Regions from separate parts of the Rhodococcus sp. T7 genome, predicted to be linked through region 3. Evidence: riboswitches for the same ligand, from Rfam matches in the RefSeq annotation. Region 3 holds a riboswitch; each other region holds the start of a gene.

Region 1 (6,242 bases), on a different contig from region 3:
CGAGGACTACTCGACGCTCGACAACCTGTCGGGTGGCCGGCTGCAACTCATCATCGGCAAGGGAAACGGCACCGCGCAGGCACAGCTGTTCCACGTCACACCGGACGACCAGTGGGACCGCAACCGCGAAGGGTACGAGCTGTTCCGGAAGTTGTGGGAGAGCGAGGACGTCACCTGGGAGGGCACGTTCCGCCCGTCACTCGAGCACGCCGTCGCCCTGCCCCGGCCGCTACAGCCGCGGGTCCGGATCTGGCACGGCAGCGCGACGAGCAAGGAGTCGGTGGATCTCGCGGCCCGCTACGGGGATCCGATCTTCTCCGCGAACGTGACGTACCCCATCGACTCGTACGCCGAACTCGTCCGGCACTACCGGGAACGGTGGACCCATTACGGCCACGATCCCGCCGACGCCCTCGTCGGCGCCGGGACCGCCGGGTTCTACGTCACACCGAACTCGCAGGACGCACTCGACGTGTGGCGTCCGATTCACGCCGCCCGGCTCGACTTCGCCCGCAGGGCAGGCCTTCCGGTGGTGTTCGAGACCCTCGAGGACTTCGTCGAACGCAGCTCCGCGTTGATCGGCAGCCCACAGCAGGTGATCGACAAGGTGCAGCGCTACCACGAGCAGTTCGGCCACGAGGTGATCCACCTGAGCGCCGACCGCGTCGGCAGCGACAAGCAGCACCGCGAGAGCCTCGAGCTGTTCCAGGCCGAGGTGGCGCCCGCGCTGCGCGAGACCATTCCGAGCCGCCCGCTCGCGGCCGACACAGAGGAGCGACAGGCATGAGCCTGCATCTGGGCATCGAACTCGACAGTGAGGGAACGCATCCCGAGGCGTGGCGGCGCGCCGCACACACACCCGACCGGTTGCTGACCGGGCGAACGGTGGCGGACCGGGTCGCGGCGGCGGAGAACGCCGGTTTCACGTTCGCCTCCTTCGACGATTCGCTGCTGCCGCCCGGCGCCGACGGGGGACCCGCCGGCCGGATCGACGCGGTGAACCGCGCCGCGTTCGTGGCCGCGACCACCAGCACGATCGGCCTCGTACCGGTGGTCGGCACCACCTACGCCGAGCCGTTTCACACGTCCTCCCAACTCGCGACGCTCGACTATGCGTCGCGGGGCCGCGGCGGCTGGATCGCGGCACGCGACACCGACCCGCGGGTCGCGAGGGCACTGGACCGGACCGAGATCACCGCACCCGCCGACCTCGCGCGGGAGGAGCGGGACGCGATCGCCGTGGTCCGGGACCTGTGGGATTCCTGGGAGGACGACGCGGTGATCCGCGACTACGCCACCGGCCGCTTCGTCGACCGCGACCGGTTGCACTACATCGACTTCCAGGGTGAGACGTACACGGTGAAGGGTCCGGCGATCGTGCCGCGACCGCCGCAGGGGCAACTGGTGGTGTTCGGAATCGACGGGCAGACCGATCCGTCCCAGGTCGACGTGGTGCTGGTGTCCGGGGCGACACCCGGTGACATCGCCGACGCGGCAGGACGGGCGAAGGACGGCGGGGCGACGCTCGTGTTCGCCGAACTCGACGTGGCGCTCGGCGCAGCCACTCCCGCCCCGCCGAGCGGGCGGCTCTCGTTCGCGGGCGAGGCCACCGGACTGGTGGATCTGCTGCGCGCACTGGATTCGCACGTCGACGGGGTGCGCCTGCATCCCGCCGTCGTCGACGAGGACCTTCCGGTGCTGGCGCGGTACGTGATCCCGGCACTCCTGCGCGCCGGTGTCGCCCACCGTCCCGTTCCCGGTTCGACTCTGCGCAGCACGCTCGGCCTCAACCGTCCCGTCAACCGATTCCGGGCCGAGCGCCTCGAAGAATCCTCTCGCTGAAAGGTGGTGGAGATCATGACCGACAACTCGTACGCCCGACCCGGTGCCCAGGTGCATTTCGGTGTCTTCTTCCACGGTGTCAACCACACGACGATCTGGTCCGATCCGACCAGCGGATCGCAGATCGACTTCGAAACGTTCCGACGGGTGGCGCAGACCGCCGAGCGGGGCCTGTTCGACGCCTTCTTCCTGGGTGAGGGTCTGCGCCTGCGGGAACAGGAAGGCAAGATCCTCGATCTCGACATCGTGGGCCGGCCGGACGCGATCACCCAACTCGCGGCGCTGGCAGGCATCACCCGGAACATCGGGCTGGTGGCCACCCAGAACACCACCTACAACGAACCGGCCGACCTCGTCCGGCGGCTGTCCGGGCTGGACCTGCTGTCCGGCGGCCGCGCCGGCTGGAACGCCGTCACCACGGACAACGCGTGGACCGGTGAGAACTTCCGGCGCGGCGGCTTCCTCGATCACGCCGACAGGTACGAGCGGGCCGGGCAGTTCCTCGACACGGCCCGGGCGATCTGGGACGGGTGGGCCGACGACGCCGTCGCGACGAGCACCGACGCGCCGTCCTGGGCAACCACGGGTGGCGTGCAGGAGGTGCCGCGGCGCACGTCGCAATTCGACGTCACGATCACCCCCACCCTGCCGCGCAGCGCCCAGGGTCATCCCGTCATCTTCCAGGCAGGCGACTCACCGGCAGGCCGGGACTTCGCGGCCGCGCACGCCGACGTGATCTTCTCCCGGCACGGAACCCATTTCGACGAGGCCTTCGCCTTCGCCGAGGACATCCGGGCCAGGCTGCGCCGCGCAGGACGCCCCGAGGACGACATCAAGATTCTGCCGGGCACCCAGATCGTGCTCGCGGAGAACGCGTCCGAGGTCGAGGACAAGGTCCGCTGGGTCCTCGAAGGCCAGTACACCGGGCAGACGGCGTTGTCGCTGGTCGGGCAGGTATGGGGTCGTGATCTGTCCGATCGCGACCCGGACGGTCCACTGCCCGAATTCGATCCGGTGCCCGCGCCGATCTCCGTCACCCGCGGGGCCGCGCGCGACGGAAAGGATCCGCTCGCCATCGCCCGCGAGTGGCGGGCCCTGGCGGAGGCACAGAACCTGTCGCTGCGGCAGGTCGCGATCGCGACGACCCAACGGTCGGGATTCGCGGGCACCCCCGGGCAGGTCGCCGACGAACTCACCCGGTGGGTTCGCAGCGGCGCCACCGACGGATTCAATGTTTCTCCGTATCTGGTGCCCACCGGGCTCGACGAGATCGTCGACCTGCTCGTGCCCGAACTGCAGGAGCGCGGTTCGTACCGAACGGAATACGAAGGCTCGACCCTGCGTGAGCATCTCGGTCTCCGCCCGCCGCTGTCGCGACGGGAACTCCCGCCCCGGCAGGCCGTCGGGTAGCGGGGGCCGTGTGGCGCGGCGACCGGCGATCTCTTACACTCGGTAACGACCATCCAGAGCGACCGAGAGACCTGGCTCGTTGACGTCGCAGCAACCCCCCGCCCTGCGGGTGCGGGTGCTACCGCCGGGATCGATGGAGGAACGATGTTGACCGAAGGCTTCGTGAGCGCCTGGGGGCGTTTGCATGTCGATCTCTGCCGGCTGTCCACCTCGATCTGTCACAGCTGACCTGACACCCCGACACCTACCCGGGGTTCCTGCTCTACACACCGCATCCGCGTCGGATCGGTGTCCCTCACCTTTCTGTGCGCGTGAGCGCTGCCCACTCGACGGGCAGCGCGCACGGCACGTCTTCGAGATCACGGAGTTCTCGGTGCCATCAGTGCCTTTGTCCTCGTTCCACCGCGGCCGCATCGCGGCAGGTATCGGCGCCGCCGCCGTGCTGGCCACGACGCTCACCGCGTGCGGTGGCGGTTCCAGCAGTTCCTCCGCGGAGGCGGGCCCGCCGCAGCCCGGCGGCACCCTCCGCTACGGCCTGTCCCAGGCACCCACGTGCGCCGACCCCGCGCAGTCGGGCACCAACCAGACGATCTACGTGGCCCGCCAGGTGGTGGACTCGCTCACCGACCAGGACCCGGAGACGGGCGAACTGAAACCGTGGCTGGCCGAGAGCTGGGACACCGACGCCGACGCGTCGTCCTTCACGTTCCACCTGAAGGAGGGTGTGACGTTCAGCGACGGAACACCTTTCACCGCGGAGTCGGTGAAGAAGAACTTCGACGCCATCGTGAACACCCTCACCGGAGCCAAGGCCGCACTGGGTGCCAGCTACCTCACCGGGTACACCGGCACCACCGTGATCGACCTGCAGACCGCACAGGTCGACTTCGCCGCACCCAACGCGCAGTTCCTCCAGGCGTCGTCCACCCCGCAGCTCGGCATCCTGTCCGACGCGTCCGTCGCGAAGTCCGCCGAAGAGCGGTGCACCGGCAGCATCTCGGGTACCGGGCCGTTCACGTATGCCGACTACCAGCAGGACAAGTCGGTCACCCTCGCCAAGCGCGCCGGATACAACTGGGGTTCCGACGTGTTCGGCCACGACGGTGAGGCCTACCTCGACACCATCGAGTTCACCGTCGTCCCCGAATCGGGTGTCCGCACCGGCAGCCTGTCCTCGGGACAGCTGGACGCGATCAGCGACGCGCTGCCGCAGGACGCCCCGCAGATCGAAGGAGCGGGCGGGCAGGTGCTCACTACGTCGAATCCCGGAACCCCGTTCGGCTTCCAGCCCAACGTGACCCGCGGACCGCTGGTCGACCCCGCCGTGCGCAGCGCGCTGGTCCCGGCGATCAACCGGCAGGAACTGGTCGACACCGTGCTCGGCCCCAACTTCAAGCCAGCCACCAGCACCCTGGCCAGCCGTACCCCGGGCTATGTGGCACTGCCGGACGTGACGTACGACCCGGAGAAGGCGAAGTCGATCCTGGATCAGGCGGGCTGGGTGCCCGGCGCCGACGGCATCCGTGAGAAGGGTGGTCAGAAGCTCGCCTTCCCCGTGCTGTTCAGCTCCGTGTTCGCCGGCAACCAGGCCATCCTGGAATTGGTGCAGCAGCAGCTCAGAGCGGTGGGAGTGGACCTGCAGCTGGACCTCGTGTCGACTCCGGAAGCGACCGCCCGCCAGAATTCCAAGGACTTCGACGCCACCTATTACAACAGCACCCGCGCCGACGGTGACATCCTGCGCACCCAGTTCGGACTCGAAGGCCGCAATCTGAACAGCCGCGGCCAGATTCCCGCACTCGACGACGTGCTGGCGAAGCAGCTCGCCACCACCGATCCCGCTGCGCGGAGCACGCTCGTCGCCGACGCCCAGCAGCAGGTGCTCGACAACGGCCTGTGGATCCCCACGGTGGAGTTGTCGCAGGCGATCGGGGCGGGCCCGAACGTGCAGGACCTGAAGTTCGAGGCCTCGGCCCGGCTCCAGTTCTTCGACACCTGGATCAGCGGACGCTGACCCATGATTCGCTACCTCGGACTCCGCGTGCTGCAGGCGATCGCCGTCCTGTGGGCGACGTTCACCGTGTCGTTCGCCGTGCTGTTCCTCCTGCCGTCCGATCCGGTGAGCATCGCCGTCGACTCGGCGTCCACCGGAACGACGGTCGACGCGGCCGCCGTCGCGGAACTGCAGGCACGGTACGGGCTCGACCAGCCGGTGTGGGTGCAGTACTGGAATTCCCTGAGTCACGCCGTCCGCGGTGACTTCGGGTACTCGATCGCCACCGGCCAGTCGGTCACCGAGGCCATCGGCAACGCGGTGCCCAGCACACTCGCGCTGGCGTCCACGGCGCTGATTCTCGCCGTCGTGTTCGGGGCGGGGGTCGCGTTCCTCGCCACCTACACGCGGATCCACTGGGTGCGGAACCTGCTGTTCTCCCTGCCCCCGCTCGGTGTCGCGGTGCCGACGTTCTGGGTGGGCCTGATCCTGCTGCAGCTGTTCTCGTTCCGGCTGAAGGCGTTCCCCGCGTTCGGCGACCAGGGGGTCGCGACGCTGGTGCTGCCCGCCGTGACACTCGCGCTCCCGACCGGGGCCGTGATCGCCCAGGTGCTCGCGGCGAGTCTGCAGACCACGTGGCGGCAGCCGTTCATCGAAGCTGCGCGGGCGAAGGGGGCGTCCCGCTGGCAGATCCAGACCCGGCACGCGCTGCGCCTGTCGAGCATTCCCGCGTTCACCATCGCCGGCGTGCTCGTGGGCAATCTGCTGGCCGGATCGGTCGTCGTCGAGACGGTGTTCTCCCGCGCCGGGGTGGGGCGGCTCACCCAGACTTCCGTGATGGCCCAGGACATTCCGGTGGTCCAGGGAATCGTGGTGCTGAGCTCCCTCGTCTACGTCCTCGTCAATCTCGCCGTGGATCTGCTCTACCCGCTGATCGACCCCAGGATCGTCGAGGGCAGGCGGAGTTCCGAGCGCACCGACACCGTCGCGCAGGAAG
Region 2 (6,242 bases), on a different contig from region 3:
TGTTCGACGCGGTCACGCACCTGCAGACGGAACTCGACGGCGTCCGGGACACTGCTGTCGCCCACGGCATGGCCCTGTCGGACAACGGGGACGTCGCCGACGCACTGGGACCGCCGGGCGACATCTCGGACGCGGCACGGCGCGAGGAACTCCGCGCCGAACTGCGTGCCGCGGCCCGGGCGTTGATCCTGCAGGCAGAAGACCTCGTCGCCGACGCGGCGGCCGTCCTGAACCGGGCCGCCGACGGCGGAGTCGAACCCGGTGAGGTGGGTCGCGGACTGTCCGCCCCGGCCCCACCATCGGACGGCTCCCCGCTCGCCAACCGCGAGTACTGGGACGCCCTGCCCAAAGCACAGCGGCGCGAGGTGATTGAATTGCATCCCGAATGGGTGGGGAACCGTGACGGCATCCCGTCCGCGGTGCGGCACGAGGCGAACGTGAGCCGATTCGCCGACGAGCGGTTGCGGTGGGAGCTGGAACGTGACCACCTCCGGGAAGCGCTGGACCACAATCTATTCGGTGGCGCATTCACCGACGACGACGCGAGGCTGTGGTACGCCGAGCAGAAGCTGCGCGACCTCGACGACCTCGAGGCGCTCGTCCGCGACCACCCGGACGGCAGGCTGATGCTGCTCGACCTGCAGTCGGGTGAACGGACGATGGCCGCCTTCGCGCTCGGCGACCCCGACACCGCCGACCACATCTCCGTCACCACCCCGGGCATCGACACCACCGTCGGCTCCCTCGCCGGAATGACCGACGAGGCGTCGGCGCTGAAGGCGGAAATCGAACGGCAGCTGGACCTTTCCGGCCGAACCGACGACACGGTGTCGACGATCGCGTGGCTCGGGTATCAGCCGCCGACCACCACCGGTCCGGGCAATTACGACGTCCCGTTCATCGATCAGAACGTCGGGCGTGGATGGCTCCTCGACGCGTGGCAGTCCGACCGCGCGACCGCGGGGGCCCCGAGGCTCGCCTCGTTCTACGAGGGCCTCGACGTCGCCTCGCAGACGCCCGACCCGCACATCACCGCCCTCGGGCATTCGTACGGTTCGTACACCCAGGGCCTGGCCCTGCAGGAAGCCGGACCGCGACAGCCGGTGGACGACGCCGTGTTCTACGGTTCGCCCGGCTTCGATGCGAACGACGAATCGGACCTCGGACTGGCGCCCGGCCACGGGTTCGTGATGCGCGCGCACGACGACCCGATCACCCTGGCGGACGGCTTCGGCCGGCTCGGACCGGATCCGGTGCAGACCGACCTCGAGCAACTGTCGGTGCGGGAGGCGACGACCCCCGACGGCGTGCGGCGGGAAGATGCCAACGGGCACAGCGAGTACCCACGGCCGAGCGACAACGGTGAGCTACGGGCGTCCGGCTACAACATGGCCGTGATCGCGGCGGGTCTGCCGGAACTGGCGCTTCGGTGATGATCCGGTGGTTGACGAAGACATTCGCCGTGATCGGCGCGGCGATCCTGACGAGCGGATGTGGTGGCGTGACGGGCAACCCGTACAACTTCAGCGACGAGGAGATCGCGGCGGCGGCCGAGAGCCTGAGCGCCAGGCCGACGCTCGCCGTCACCGAGAGACACGTCACCGATGCGCTGGTGCGGATCAGCGAAGCCGTCGGTGCGATCGCTCCGGACGTCCGGTGGCGGTGGCATCGCGAACGGAGCCAGGGCGGCGGCTGCCCCGGGCCGTACGCGTACACGGAGGGGCAGTCCGTCACCACGCGAGCGCTGCTGTCCGACACCCCGGTCCGCGACGCCGACTGGCCCGCGGTGCTGGCGGCGGCCCGCTTGGTCGCCACCGACGCCGGGATGGATCGCCTCGACATTCACGTCGACGAACCCGGACGGCACGATGTGACGTTCGCCGGCGAAGACGGGAACCGGATCACGTTCGGGACGTACAAGGCAACCTCCCTCCGGGGCATCACTGGCTGCCGCCACCCGTGAGTACTTGTTAACGTCCCGCGGTTAATAAGTACTCACGGGCGGCGAAGCCGCATTGCCGAACGGATCCGACGTACGGCCGACGAGGTCGGCGACCGATTTGAGCACCGCGGTGGGGCGGTAGGGGAACAGTTCCACCGAATCCCGCGTCGAGATTCCGGTGAGGACGAGGATGGTCTGCAACCCGGCCTCGAGTCCGCAGACGATGTCGGTGTCCATGCGGTCACCGATCATCAGTGTGTTCGCGGAGTGCGCACCGATGGCCCGCAGCGCCGAGCGCATCATCAGCGCATTCGGCTTGCCCACGTAGTACGGGTCGCGGCCGGTGGCCCGGCTGATCAGGGCCGCAACGGATCCGGTGGCCGGAAGCGAACCCTCGCGCGACGGTCCGGTGGGATCCGGGTTGGTGGCGATGAAGCGAGCACCCCTCTCCACCAAACGAATTGCGGTGGTGATGGCCTCGAACGAGTAGGTGCGGGTCTCGCCGAGGACCACGTAGTCGGGATCGTTCTCGGTGAGGACGTATCCGATGTCGTGCAGTGCGGTGGTGAGCCCGGATTCGCCGACGACGTAGGCGCTGCCGCCGGGGCGCTGGTTCGCCAGGAACGTCGCGGTGGCGAGGGCGGACGTCCAGATCGATTCCTCGGGAATGTCCAGCCCGGTGCGGAGCAGCCGGGCGCGGAGATCGCGCGGCGTCCTGATGGAATTGTTGGTCAGGACGATGAACGGGGTACCGGACTCCCGGAGTTCGGCCAGGAACAGGTCGGCCCCGGGGACCAGATGCTCTTCGTGGACGAGAACGCCGTCCATGTCCATGAGATAGGTCCAGCCCGGGTGCTCTACTTCGTTGCTCACCAACTCAGTATGGGGGAGCGGGAGGGTGCATGCGCGACTATGCGAGCAGCCGGAACAGGCCGACGAGGCCGACGACGACGATGGTTCCCCGCAGTGCGGTGGGGGACAGGCGGCGGCCGTAGCGGGACCCGAGGACGCCTCCGATCAGCGAGCCCACCGCGATGAGGCCGGCGGCCGCCCAGCTGATCCGGTCGAAGGCCACGAGCGTGTAGGCGGTCGCCGCGACGACGTTGACGATGAGCGACAGCAGATTCTTCGCGCCGTTCATCCGTTGCAGGCTCTCCGGCAGGATGGCGCCCATCACACCCATCAGTAGAATGCCCTGCGCAGCGGTGAAGTATCCGCCGTACACGCCGACGGCGAACGTGCCGACGGTGAGCAGGGTGAGTCGCGTGGTGCTCAGGCCCGCCTCGTGGCTGCCGCGCTGCTTCGCCCAGGCCTGGATCTTCGGCTGCAGCACCACCAGGATCAGGGCGAGGATCAGCAGCACCGGGACGACGAGTTCGAACACCGTTTCGGGGAGGTGCAGCAACAGCCACGAGCCGAGTACCGCACCGCACAGAGACGCCGGGATCTGCCACCGCAGCCGCGGTCCCTGCCCGGCCAGCTCCCGCCGGTACCCCCACGTGCCGGACACGCCACCGGCGACCAGGCCGATCGCGTTCGACATCGTGGCGGTCACCGGAGGGAACCCGAATGCCACCAGGGTGGGGAAGGTGATGAGCGTGCCGCTGCCGACGATGGCGTTGATCGCGCCCGCGCCGACGCCGGCAACCAGGATCGCGATGACTTCGAGTGGTGTCACCGAGGCGACGTTACAAGGGCCGCGGACGGCCCGGCAGCCGGGTCGCGCGACGGTGGCGATACGTGACTGCGCGTTCCATCCAACCGCATCCCCGGCCACTTGTCAGCACTTCTACGCACGGTGATTCTTGCGTTCGCTCGGCACCATTTCCCCTGTGTTGCAGGGAAATACCCCGTGTTGACGACGTCCGGGAATGCAGCTAGTGTTCGCTTCAACCATCCAGAGCGACCGAGAGACCTGGCTCGTTGACGTCGCAGCAACCCTTCCGAATCATTCGGGTGCGGGTGCTACCGCCGGGATCGATGGAAGGCAGCACATGAATTACCCCGCGCGCCCCGCGTGGCGCAGACGGCACATCGACCTGTGCCGGACCACTTCCTGCCACTGTTGACGAGGTCTCACAGCACGCTCCCCGGGTAAAACGCCAGGTGAGCGCCTGACGCGCGCCCGCATCCCGCGGAAGACGCGCCCGCCTCCCGTCCCGTCCCGTTTCCAGGTGAAAGGCCGCCTCAGTGATGTCTGTTTCCAGTGGTGAGCAAGTGTGAGCGCCCCCGCCCGGGCGCGTTCGGTCGCGCCCCTCGATTCCGAACCCTCCGGCGCCGGTGACCGGCCGGCGGACGCCGCCCTGCAGGTCGCGCGGCGGTGGCACCCGTGGCGCTGGGTGATCAGCGCCGCCGTGCTGGTGCTACTCGCCCAGTTCGTCCACGGCCTCGCCACCAACCCGGGATGGGACTGGGCGACGTTCGCCAAGTACTTCACCGCCGGGTCCGTGCTGCAGGCCCTGTGGATGACGGTGAAGCTGACACTCTGGGGGACGGTCCTCGGATTCGCGCTCGGTGTGGTGCTGGCGGTCAGCAGACTGTCGCACAACCCGGTGCTGCAGGTGATCGCCTGGGTATACATCTGGGCGTTCCGGTCGATCCCACTGATCGTGCAACTCCTGTTCTGGTTCAACATCACGTACCTGTATCAGACTCTGTCGCTGGGCATTCCGTTCGGACCGGACTTCTTCACGTTCGAGGTCAACGGCGTCATCAGCGGCTTCACCGCCGCCGTCATCGGTCTTGCGCTGCACCAGGCCGCGTATTCCGCCGAGATCATCCGCTCCGGCATCATCTCGGTGGACCACGGGCAGATCGAGGCGGCGCAGTCGCTGGGCATTCCGCGTCGTCGCCAGTTCTTCAAGATCGTTCTGCCCCAGGCGATGCGCGGCATCCTGCCGAACGCCGCGAACGAGGTCATCAGCCTGTTCAAGGGCACGTCGATCGTGTCAACGATGGCGATCGCGGAACTGTTCTACCAGGTTCAGGTGATCTTCGGCCGCAACGGTCGCGTCGTGCCGCTGCTGATGGTCGCGACCATCTGGTACATCATCCTGACCACGCTGCTGTCGATCGGCCAGTACTACGTCGAGCGGCACTACGCGCGCGGATCGGCGCGGGCGCTGCCCCCGACTCCGTGGCAGAAGGTCACCCGGAAATTCGCCGAGATCCGCGACGCCGGTGTCTCCGTACCGAGAGGTGCCACGAAATGACCACCGACACCCAGCAGGCGGAGTTCGCGGTGGAGGTTCGCGGAGTCCACAAGTCCTTCGGCGCACTCGAAGTCCTCCAGGGTGTGGACCTGCTGGTCCGCAAGGGTGAGGTGACGGTGATCCTGGGCCCGTCGGGTTCCGGCAAGTCCACGCTGCTGCGCACGCTCAACCACCTGGAGAAGGTCGACCGGGGCACCATCCGGATCGACGGCGACCTCATCGGTTACCGGCGCAAGGGGAACAAACTCCACGAACTGCGGGAACGCGACATCCTGAGGCAGCGGTCCCGGATCGGATTCGTGTTCCAGAACTTCAACCTGTTCCCGCACCTCACGGTGCTGGAGAACGTGGTCGAGGCACCGGTGTCGGCGCAGGGCCGCGACCGGACCGAGGTCGAGGCCGAGGCGATCGCCCTGCTGGAACGGGTCGGCGTGGGTGACAAAGCCCACGAGTACCCGCGGCAACTGTCCGGCGGCCAGCAGCAACGGGTCGCGATCGCCCGAGCCCTCGCGTTGCGTCCGGCCGTGATCCTGTTCGACGAGCCCACGTCGGCCCTCGACCCCGAACTGGTCGGTGAGGTCCTCGCCGTCATCAAACAACTGGCACGCGACGGCGCCACCCTCGTCATCGTCACCCACGAGGTGGGTTTCGCGCGGGAGGTTGCCGACACGGCCGTCTTCATGGACGCCGGCGTCGTCGTGGAGCAGGGCCCGCCCGCGCAGGTCATCGACGACCCGCAGCACGACCGCACCAAAGCATTCCTCTCCCGAGTTCTCTGACCTCCACACCCCGGTGTGGATCCCCGAAAGGCGCACATGTCCACCGCACGGTTCCGTAAGAAGATTCTGGCCTCGGCCCTCACCACCGTCGCGCTGCTCGCCGCCGCGTGCGGTGGCGGCGACGTCGAGGACGAGGGGGCGGGGCCGACCTCCGCCACCGGATACAACCTCACCGCAGATCAGAATCGCATCACCACCGACGAGGTCGAGTCGATCGCCGCGAAGGTTCCCCCGCAGATCCGCGACCGCGGCACGCTCATCGTGACGGGCAGCGCCGGTTCCGCCCCGCCGCTGCGCTTCTACGCCGAC
Region 3 (6,242 bases):
CGGCCCGTCGGCCTTCTCGTACAGCGAGGCGTGGACGCAGACCTGGTGACGGGCAGCGGCGGCGGCCGCGAACGTGTAGGTGGGTCCGGTCGTGAGGTCCTCGGCGTCGCGTCCGGGTGTCCCGGTCGCGCGGGTGTCGGCGGGGTACTTCGACAGTGTGAGTTCCGGCAGGAACACCACCTCCGCGCCGAGGGCCGCCGCCTCACCGATCGCGTCGGTCAATGCGGTGCGCAATGCGTCCGCGTCGGCGCGCCAGCGGTGCTGCACCAATCCGACCCGCAGCGGAGTGCGGGCGGTTGCCGTGGAACGTGCTGGGGAGGCGGGTGCGGGCAGCGCGGTGATCGTGCGGATGGTCATCGTTGTTCCTTCGTTCTGGTGGTGACGGGGTTGTCGGTGGTGCGGTCGGTGGGCTCGGACATCACGACGTCGATCGCGCCGAGCAGGTGGGAGCGGGCATCGTCGGTGGAGATCTCCTTGCAGAGCCACCGCCCGGACAGTCCTTCGACGAGGGCGGTCATCGTGACCGCGGTGCGCCGGGGGTCGAGGGAGGGCGAGATCTCGCCGGTAGCCTGCGCCTGCGTGATCGCGTCGGCGATCTCCGCGACCCACGCGGCGGTGGTCCGCGCGAGGGGCTCCCGCAGCGCCTCCTCGTACACGGCGGAAGCACGTAACTCGTTCCAGGCCAGCGAGTTCTCCACGACCTCGGGGCGGTCCTGGATCTCGCCGAGGAGCGAGCGGGTGAGCCGGTCGCGAGCGGAGTCCGCGGACCCCTCGCCTTCGCTGCGGTAGTCGCGGGCACGGTCGTTGATGTAGTTCAGGGCAGCCTCGAGCAGGCCGATGCGATCCTTGAAGTGGTAGTACAGCAGTCCCGGCGAGACGCCCGCGACCTCCGCGACGTCGTTGACGCGTAGCCCGCGGATACCTCGCTGGGCAATGGCCGTCGCGCTGGCCTTCAGAATCGCGTCGCGTCGCTCGCTCATCGGGAATCTCCTTCGGTTCGTGTCGCGCTAGGACGACGGCGCTTCGACCGGGGCCACGTGTTCGGGCCACAGTCGCAGCGCGACGAGGTAGCCGGCCACGGCGATGACCGACGATCCGATCAGACTGACATCGACACCGTGCGCGATGTCGGCAAGCGGCCCGGAGTACAGCGACGTGTCGACCGCGAGCAGGCCGAACAGCGATCCGGCTGCCCAGGGGATGACGGCGCGCAGGTTCCAGCCGCCGGTGAACCAGTACCGTCCACCCTTCCGGCCCAGGTTGAAGACCTGGAGATCGACGGCGTCGTACTGCCCGCGCCGCGCAACCAGGAATCCGGCGACGTTGATCGCGACCCACGGAGCGGCGAAACCGTTGAGCACCAACGTCATCGCGGTGATCGAATCGACGGCGTCGACGACGAAGACGCCGATGTAGAGCAAGGCCACCGCGAGCGCCGACGTGATCAGCGTCGTGTGGACGCGGCGCAAGCGGGGGATCAGCGCCTCCAGGTCGAGCCCGCTGGCGTAGACGTTGAGGACGCCCTGGCCGAGTCCGCCCGCGAGGGCGACGAGGACGATCGGCAGCACGTACCAGCCGGGAGCCTCCGCCACCAGGTCGGCGACGTAGGAGTCGCTCAGCGTGGTGAATGTCGACGCGGTGAACGAACCGAACGCTGCGGTCAGGAACAGTCCGAAGAAGATGCCGGCCATGGTGGCGGCGACGATCGAACGGTCGCTGAACCGCACCCGGGAGATCCGCCTGCTGTAGTCGCCGAGCGTCGGGGCGTAGGACAGCGGACCGCCGACGGCGAGGACCACGGCCAGAATCCAGGTGGGCCAGAATCCGCCGAGCAGGTAGTCGCCGCTGCCCGCTCCGCCGTCGAAGTGGCCACCGAACGCGAAGACCCCCAGCAGGAGCAGGGCCGCGACGACGGGCAGCACGAACTTCTGGAGCGCGACCACCGTGCCGTGGCCGAACAGTGCGACGGCCACGATCTCGGCGGCGATGATGCCGTAGCCGAGGGCGAGCATGCCGTTGTCGACCGGTGTGCCGAACAGGCGGTGGGCGGCGGCGATCAGTGCATCCCCCGACGTCCAGACCGCGATCGCGGCGTATGCGAGGGCGAAGAGGAGGGTGAGCCCCGAGCCGATCATCCGTCCGCTCACTCCGAAGTGCGCACCACTCGACACGGTGTTGTTCGTGCCGGTGCGCGGGCCCAGGAGTGACAGGGGAGCGATGAGGAGCGTGCCGAGCCCGATGCCGATCGCGCTGGCCGCCAGCGCGCTGCCGAAGCTGAGCCCGAATGTGATGGGGAGCCAGCCGAACACGATCACGGAGAACGCCAGATTGCCGCCGAAGAACACCGCGAGCATGTTGAGCGGTCGCGAGTCGCGTTCCGATTCGGGGATGTATTCCACGCCGATCGTCTCGACGTGTCCGAACCGGTCCTCCGGCGGGGAGGGGGCGGTGTCGTCGAGGGGCGTCGTCGGGTCGAGATTCGTGGACACTGCGGACCTCACATTCGGGGCGGAGGTGACCGGTATCACGTCCTGTTGGGTACCGAACATATTCCAAACTGAAAATTCAGTCAAGACCCGACGGTGACGTGCGCCACCGCGGGCGGCGCGGAGTTTGCGCTGCTCCGGCGACCGGACTAGATATATGTGTGACCGTTCGTATCATGTATCTACCTGCCATTGGAGTGCCTGTGTCTGCCGCCGCCATCACCAGTCGTCTCGTGATCCGGTGGCAGCTGATCGGCTTCGTGCTCGTCGCCGTGATGGGGCTCGTCTACGTGGGTGCGAACTATGTGCGCCTCGACAACCTCCTCGGCTTCGGTGAATACACCGTGAACCTCGAACTGGAAACGTCGGGCGGCATCTTCACCAACGCCGAAGTCACCTACCGCGGCGTGCCGGTCGGACGGGTCGGGAACATGTCCCTCGCCGCGGACGGCGTCGTCGTCGAATTGAGGATCGACAAGAGCGCGCCCGACATTCCCGCGTCCACGAAAGCCGTTGTGGCAAACCGGTCGGCGATCGGTGAGCAGTACGTCGACCTGCAGCCGTCCGCCGATCGCGGACCGTTCCTGGTGGCCGGCTCCCGCATCGCGGCCCGCGACACGTCCACGCCGGTAGCCGTCGAGGAGTTGCTCGCCAGTACACAGGGATTGACCGAGTCCGTGCCGATCGACGCGCTCCACACAGTCGTGACGGAACTCGGCGCGGCATTCGACGGAAAGGGCGAAGACCTTCAGTCGCTGGCGGACTCGCTGTCCGGGCTCTCGACGTCGGGCGCCGAATCACTCGACCGTACCGTGGCGCTGGTGCGCGACAGCCGGACAGTTCTGGGCGCGCAGTCCGAACAGTTTTCGGCGATCAAGGATTTCAGTGCCGACCTCGACTCGCTCGCGGATCGCCTGCGTAGCAGCGACCCCGACGTCCGGCGGCTGATCGACAATGGAAATCCGGCGAGTGGGCAACTGGGGCAACTGGTCTCGGACGTCGGCCCCGGCGTCACGACGAACCTTGCCAACCTGTCCGCCACGGCGAAGGTGATCTCGGTGCAGGCGGCGGCCCTGCGAACCCTGTTCGTGTACCTGCCGGGCGTGGCGGCGGCGTCGTCGACGATCGCGCCCGACGACGGAACCGTTCACCTGGGCCTGGTGGCCGAGACGAACGATCCGCCGTCGTGCACCGTCGGGTACGAGGGGACCCGGGAGATCCTCCAGGAGATGAAGCGGCAGGATCCGAACTTCGACGACACGCAGCAGGACTTCCCGCAGAACACCGCCGCCACCTGTGCGGCCCCGCAGGGCAGTCTCACCGGCGTCCGCAGCGCGAACCGGATCGTGTTCGGCGACCCCGCCACCGTTCAGCCGTGGGACTCCACACCCAAGAAGGACCCGAACAAGCTGGACCTCAACCCGATTGCGAATCAGCTCGCCCCGCTGCTCGGAGTCACCCCCAACTGACGCGAGTCGTGGGACTCGGCGCCCGGACCCTCCCGGGTGCCGAGTTGACAACTGCGCGCCGATCCTGCAATCTTCGAAACAGGTCACGAGTACCAGCGTCAAGCCCCGGCTAGCTGGTCGGCAACCCTCCACCGCGGCGGGGTGCTCCGGGTGACGACCAGGCTGAGGTCCATACCGGACCCGGCAAGCGCGGACTCCGAGAGGGCACCGACCCTGCGACGAGTCCCTGACTACGAGGGATGTCGTGATGACTGCTGTATTGACCGCTGACGTGTGTGTTGCCCCCCTGGCTCAGGTTTCGGGTTCCGACCTGCGGGTTCCGCTCGTTCAGGGCGGTGACTGCACCTACGTGAACTTCGACTACGCGGCCAGTGCGCCGGCGTTGGCGCAGGTCACGGACCGTATCGGGGCCCTGCTTCCGACGTACTCCAGCGTGCACCGCGGCGCCGGCTACGCCTCGCGGGTGTCGACCGAGTGCTACGAGAAGGCCCGCGACTCGGTGGCCCGGTTCGTCGGAGCGTGCGACGACCAGGTGGCGGTGTTCACCCGCAACACCACCGACTCGCTGAACCTGCTCGCCGGGTGCGTTCCGGGCAGCACTGTCGTCCTCGACATCGAGCACCACGCGAACCTGCTGCCGTGGAAGGACTCTCGCGTCGTGCGGGCGGCGGATACCCTCGACGAGACCGTCCGGCTGCTCGTCGCCGAACTGTGCTCGAAGCCCACCGCCCTGCTCGCGGTGACGGGTGCCTCCAACGTCACCGGTGAGGTGCTGCCGATCGCCGCCCTCGCCGAAGTGGCGCATCGTTGCGGCGCACGGATTCTCGTCGACGCCGCGCAGCTCGCACCGCACCGCCGCATCGACATCGAGGAGTGGGGTGTCGACTACCTCGCCTTCTCCGGGCACAAGCTGTACGCGCCGTTCGGTGCCGGCGTGCTCGTGGGCCGCCGGGACTGGCTCGACGCCGCCGAGCCCTACCTCGCGGGCGGCGGCGCGGTCCGGAACGTGACCGTCGAATCCACCCAGTGGGCGCCCGCCCCCGCCCGGCACGAGGCGGGGACCCCCAACGTGCTCGGAGCCGCGGCCCTCGCCGCCGCGTGCGATGCGCTGTCCGAACTGGACTTCGGCACGGTGGCCGAACACGAGGCGGCACTCACCGGCAGGCTCCTCGACGGCCTCTGCTCCGTCGACGGCCTGGAGTTCCTGCGGCTGTGGTCGGACGCCCCCGACACCGTGGGGATCGTGACGTTCACGATCGACGGTTTCGAGCCGGGGGAGATCGCCGCCTACCTGTCCGCCGAACACGGAATCGGAGTTCGCGACGGACGCTTCTGCGCCCACCCGCTGCTGGGCCGCCTCGGCAGGCCCGACGGCGCCGTGCGGGTGAGCGTCGGTCTCGGAAGCTGCTCCGACGACGTGGATCGGCTGGTCGACGCCGTGCGCACCCTGGTGGCGGGACGCCGGAACTGGGCCTACGCCAAGGAGAGCGGCCAGTGGAATCCGGTGCCCGAGACCCGCTTTTCGCGAGACGCGCTAGTATGACGGCATGGCATCGCAGGCTGGGAGCACAATGATTGCTCACTGGTGCCGTCGGCATGTCGATCTGTGCCGAACCGCCTCGGGTATGTGTTCGAGCTGACCGGTCTTCCCGTTCCGTTTCACTCACACGCACACGTCATTCCCGAGGAACCCTTATGTCTCGAGACAATGCCTTCGTTTCCCGTCCCCTCCGCGTCGCCGTCGAACTGACCGGATCGGGACACCACCCGGCCGCGGAGGGCGCCGCAGGCACGCGGCCGATCAACGGCGCCGACTACTGGGTGGACCTGACCGCCGACTCGACGGATCAGCTCGACCTCACGTCGTTCCCGCCGAACGTCGTCCGGATCCGGGCCGCCGATCTGCGTGAGGCGCAGCAGGAGCGCGCACGGATCCGTGCCGAGATCGTCGCCGACGGCCGCGACCCCGACAGCGTCACCGTCCTGGTGGACCTCGAGGTGCTCATCGCCGCAGAAGCCCGCGCCGCGCGCAAGGAGCTGGCCCTCCTCGACAGTGCGCTGGACGCACCGCGCGCACCGGTGTCGTTGCAGTACATCGGAACTCCGGCCGGCCTCGCCGGGCTCATCGCCGACATCCAGGCGGCCGGCGTCGCCGACGGCGTGACCCTGCTCCCGCTGTCGCTGCCCAGGGTTCTCGAGCAGCTCGTCGACGGCACCCTCCCGTGGCTGGAGCAGCGCGGTCTCGTCACGTCCGCCGAAGCCGTGGACGAAGCGCTGCGCCGCTTCG

The links. A riboswitch is a leader RNA that binds a small molecule or an ion and turns the genes downstream of it on or off. The one in region 3 is predicted to bind S-adenosylmethionine.
Region 1: another riboswitch for S-adenosylmethionine. It lies ahead of MLGJGCBP_RS53690 (putative leader peptide); the one in region 3 lies ahead of MLGJGCBP_RS27930 (aminotransferase class V-fold PLP-dependent enzyme).
Region 2: another riboswitch for S-adenosylmethionine. It lies ahead of MLGJGCBP_RS54215 (putative leader peptide); the one in region 3 lies ahead of MLGJGCBP_RS27930 (aminotransferase class V-fold PLP-dependent enzyme).

What each region holds. Positions count from the first base shown of each region.
Region 1 is NZ_WXYH01000044.1:76,840-83,081, forward strand. Features, by position in the region: gene MLGJGCBP_RS06760 (LLM class flavin-dependent oxidoreductase) at 1-787, shown strand, start outside; gene MLGJGCBP_RS06765 (LLM class flavin-dependent oxidoreductase) at 784-1,842, shown strand; gene MLGJGCBP_RS06770 (NtaA/DmoA family FMN-dependent monooxygenase) at 1,858-3,252, shown strand; SAM riboswitch class I at 3,299-3,392, shown strand; gene MLGJGCBP_RS53690 (putative leader peptide) at 3,397-3,480, shown strand; gene MLGJGCBP_RS06775 (ABC transporter substrate-binding protein) at 3,635-5,266, shown strand; gene MLGJGCBP_RS06780 (ABC transporter permease) at 5,270-6,242, shown strand, end outside.
Region 2 is NZ_WXYH01000044.1:69,079-75,320, forward strand. Features, by position in the region: gene MLGJGCBP_RS06720 (alpha/beta hydrolase) at 1-1,433, shown strand, start outside; gene MLGJGCBP_RS06725 (LppA family lipoprotein) at 1,445-1,963, shown strand; gene MLGJGCBP_RS06730 (HAD-IIA family hydrolase) at 1,985-2,776, opposite strand; gene MLGJGCBP_RS06735 (sulfite exporter TauE/SafE family protein) at 2,853-3,620, opposite strand; SAM riboswitch class I at 3,833-3,929, shown strand; gene MLGJGCBP_RS54215 (putative leader peptide) at 3,937-4,011, shown strand; gene MLGJGCBP_RS06740 (amino acid ABC transporter permease) at 4,162-5,154, shown strand; gene MLGJGCBP_RS06745 (amino acid ABC transporter ATP-binding protein) at 5,151-5,933, shown strand; gene MLGJGCBP_RS06750 (ABC transporter substrate-binding protein) at 5,970-6,242, shown strand, end outside.
Region 3 is NZ_WXYH01000328.1:16,348-22,589, forward strand. Features, by position in the region: gene MLGJGCBP_RS27910 (nitrilase-related carbon-nitrogen hydrolase) at 1-357, opposite strand, end outside; gene MLGJGCBP_RS27915 (TetR/AcrR family transcriptional regulator) at 354-980, opposite strand; gene MLGJGCBP_RS27920 (purine-cytosine permease family protein) at 1,008-2,489, opposite strand; gene MLGJGCBP_RS27925 (MCE family protein) at 2,705-3,955, shown strand; SAM riboswitch class IV at 4,037-4,151, shown strand; gene MLGJGCBP_RS27930 (aminotransferase class V-fold PLP-dependent enzyme) at 4,203-5,498, shown strand; gene MLGJGCBP_RS54380 (putative leader peptide) at 5,527-5,595, shown strand; gene MLGJGCBP_RS27935 (hypothetical protein) at 5,651-6,242, shown strand, end outside.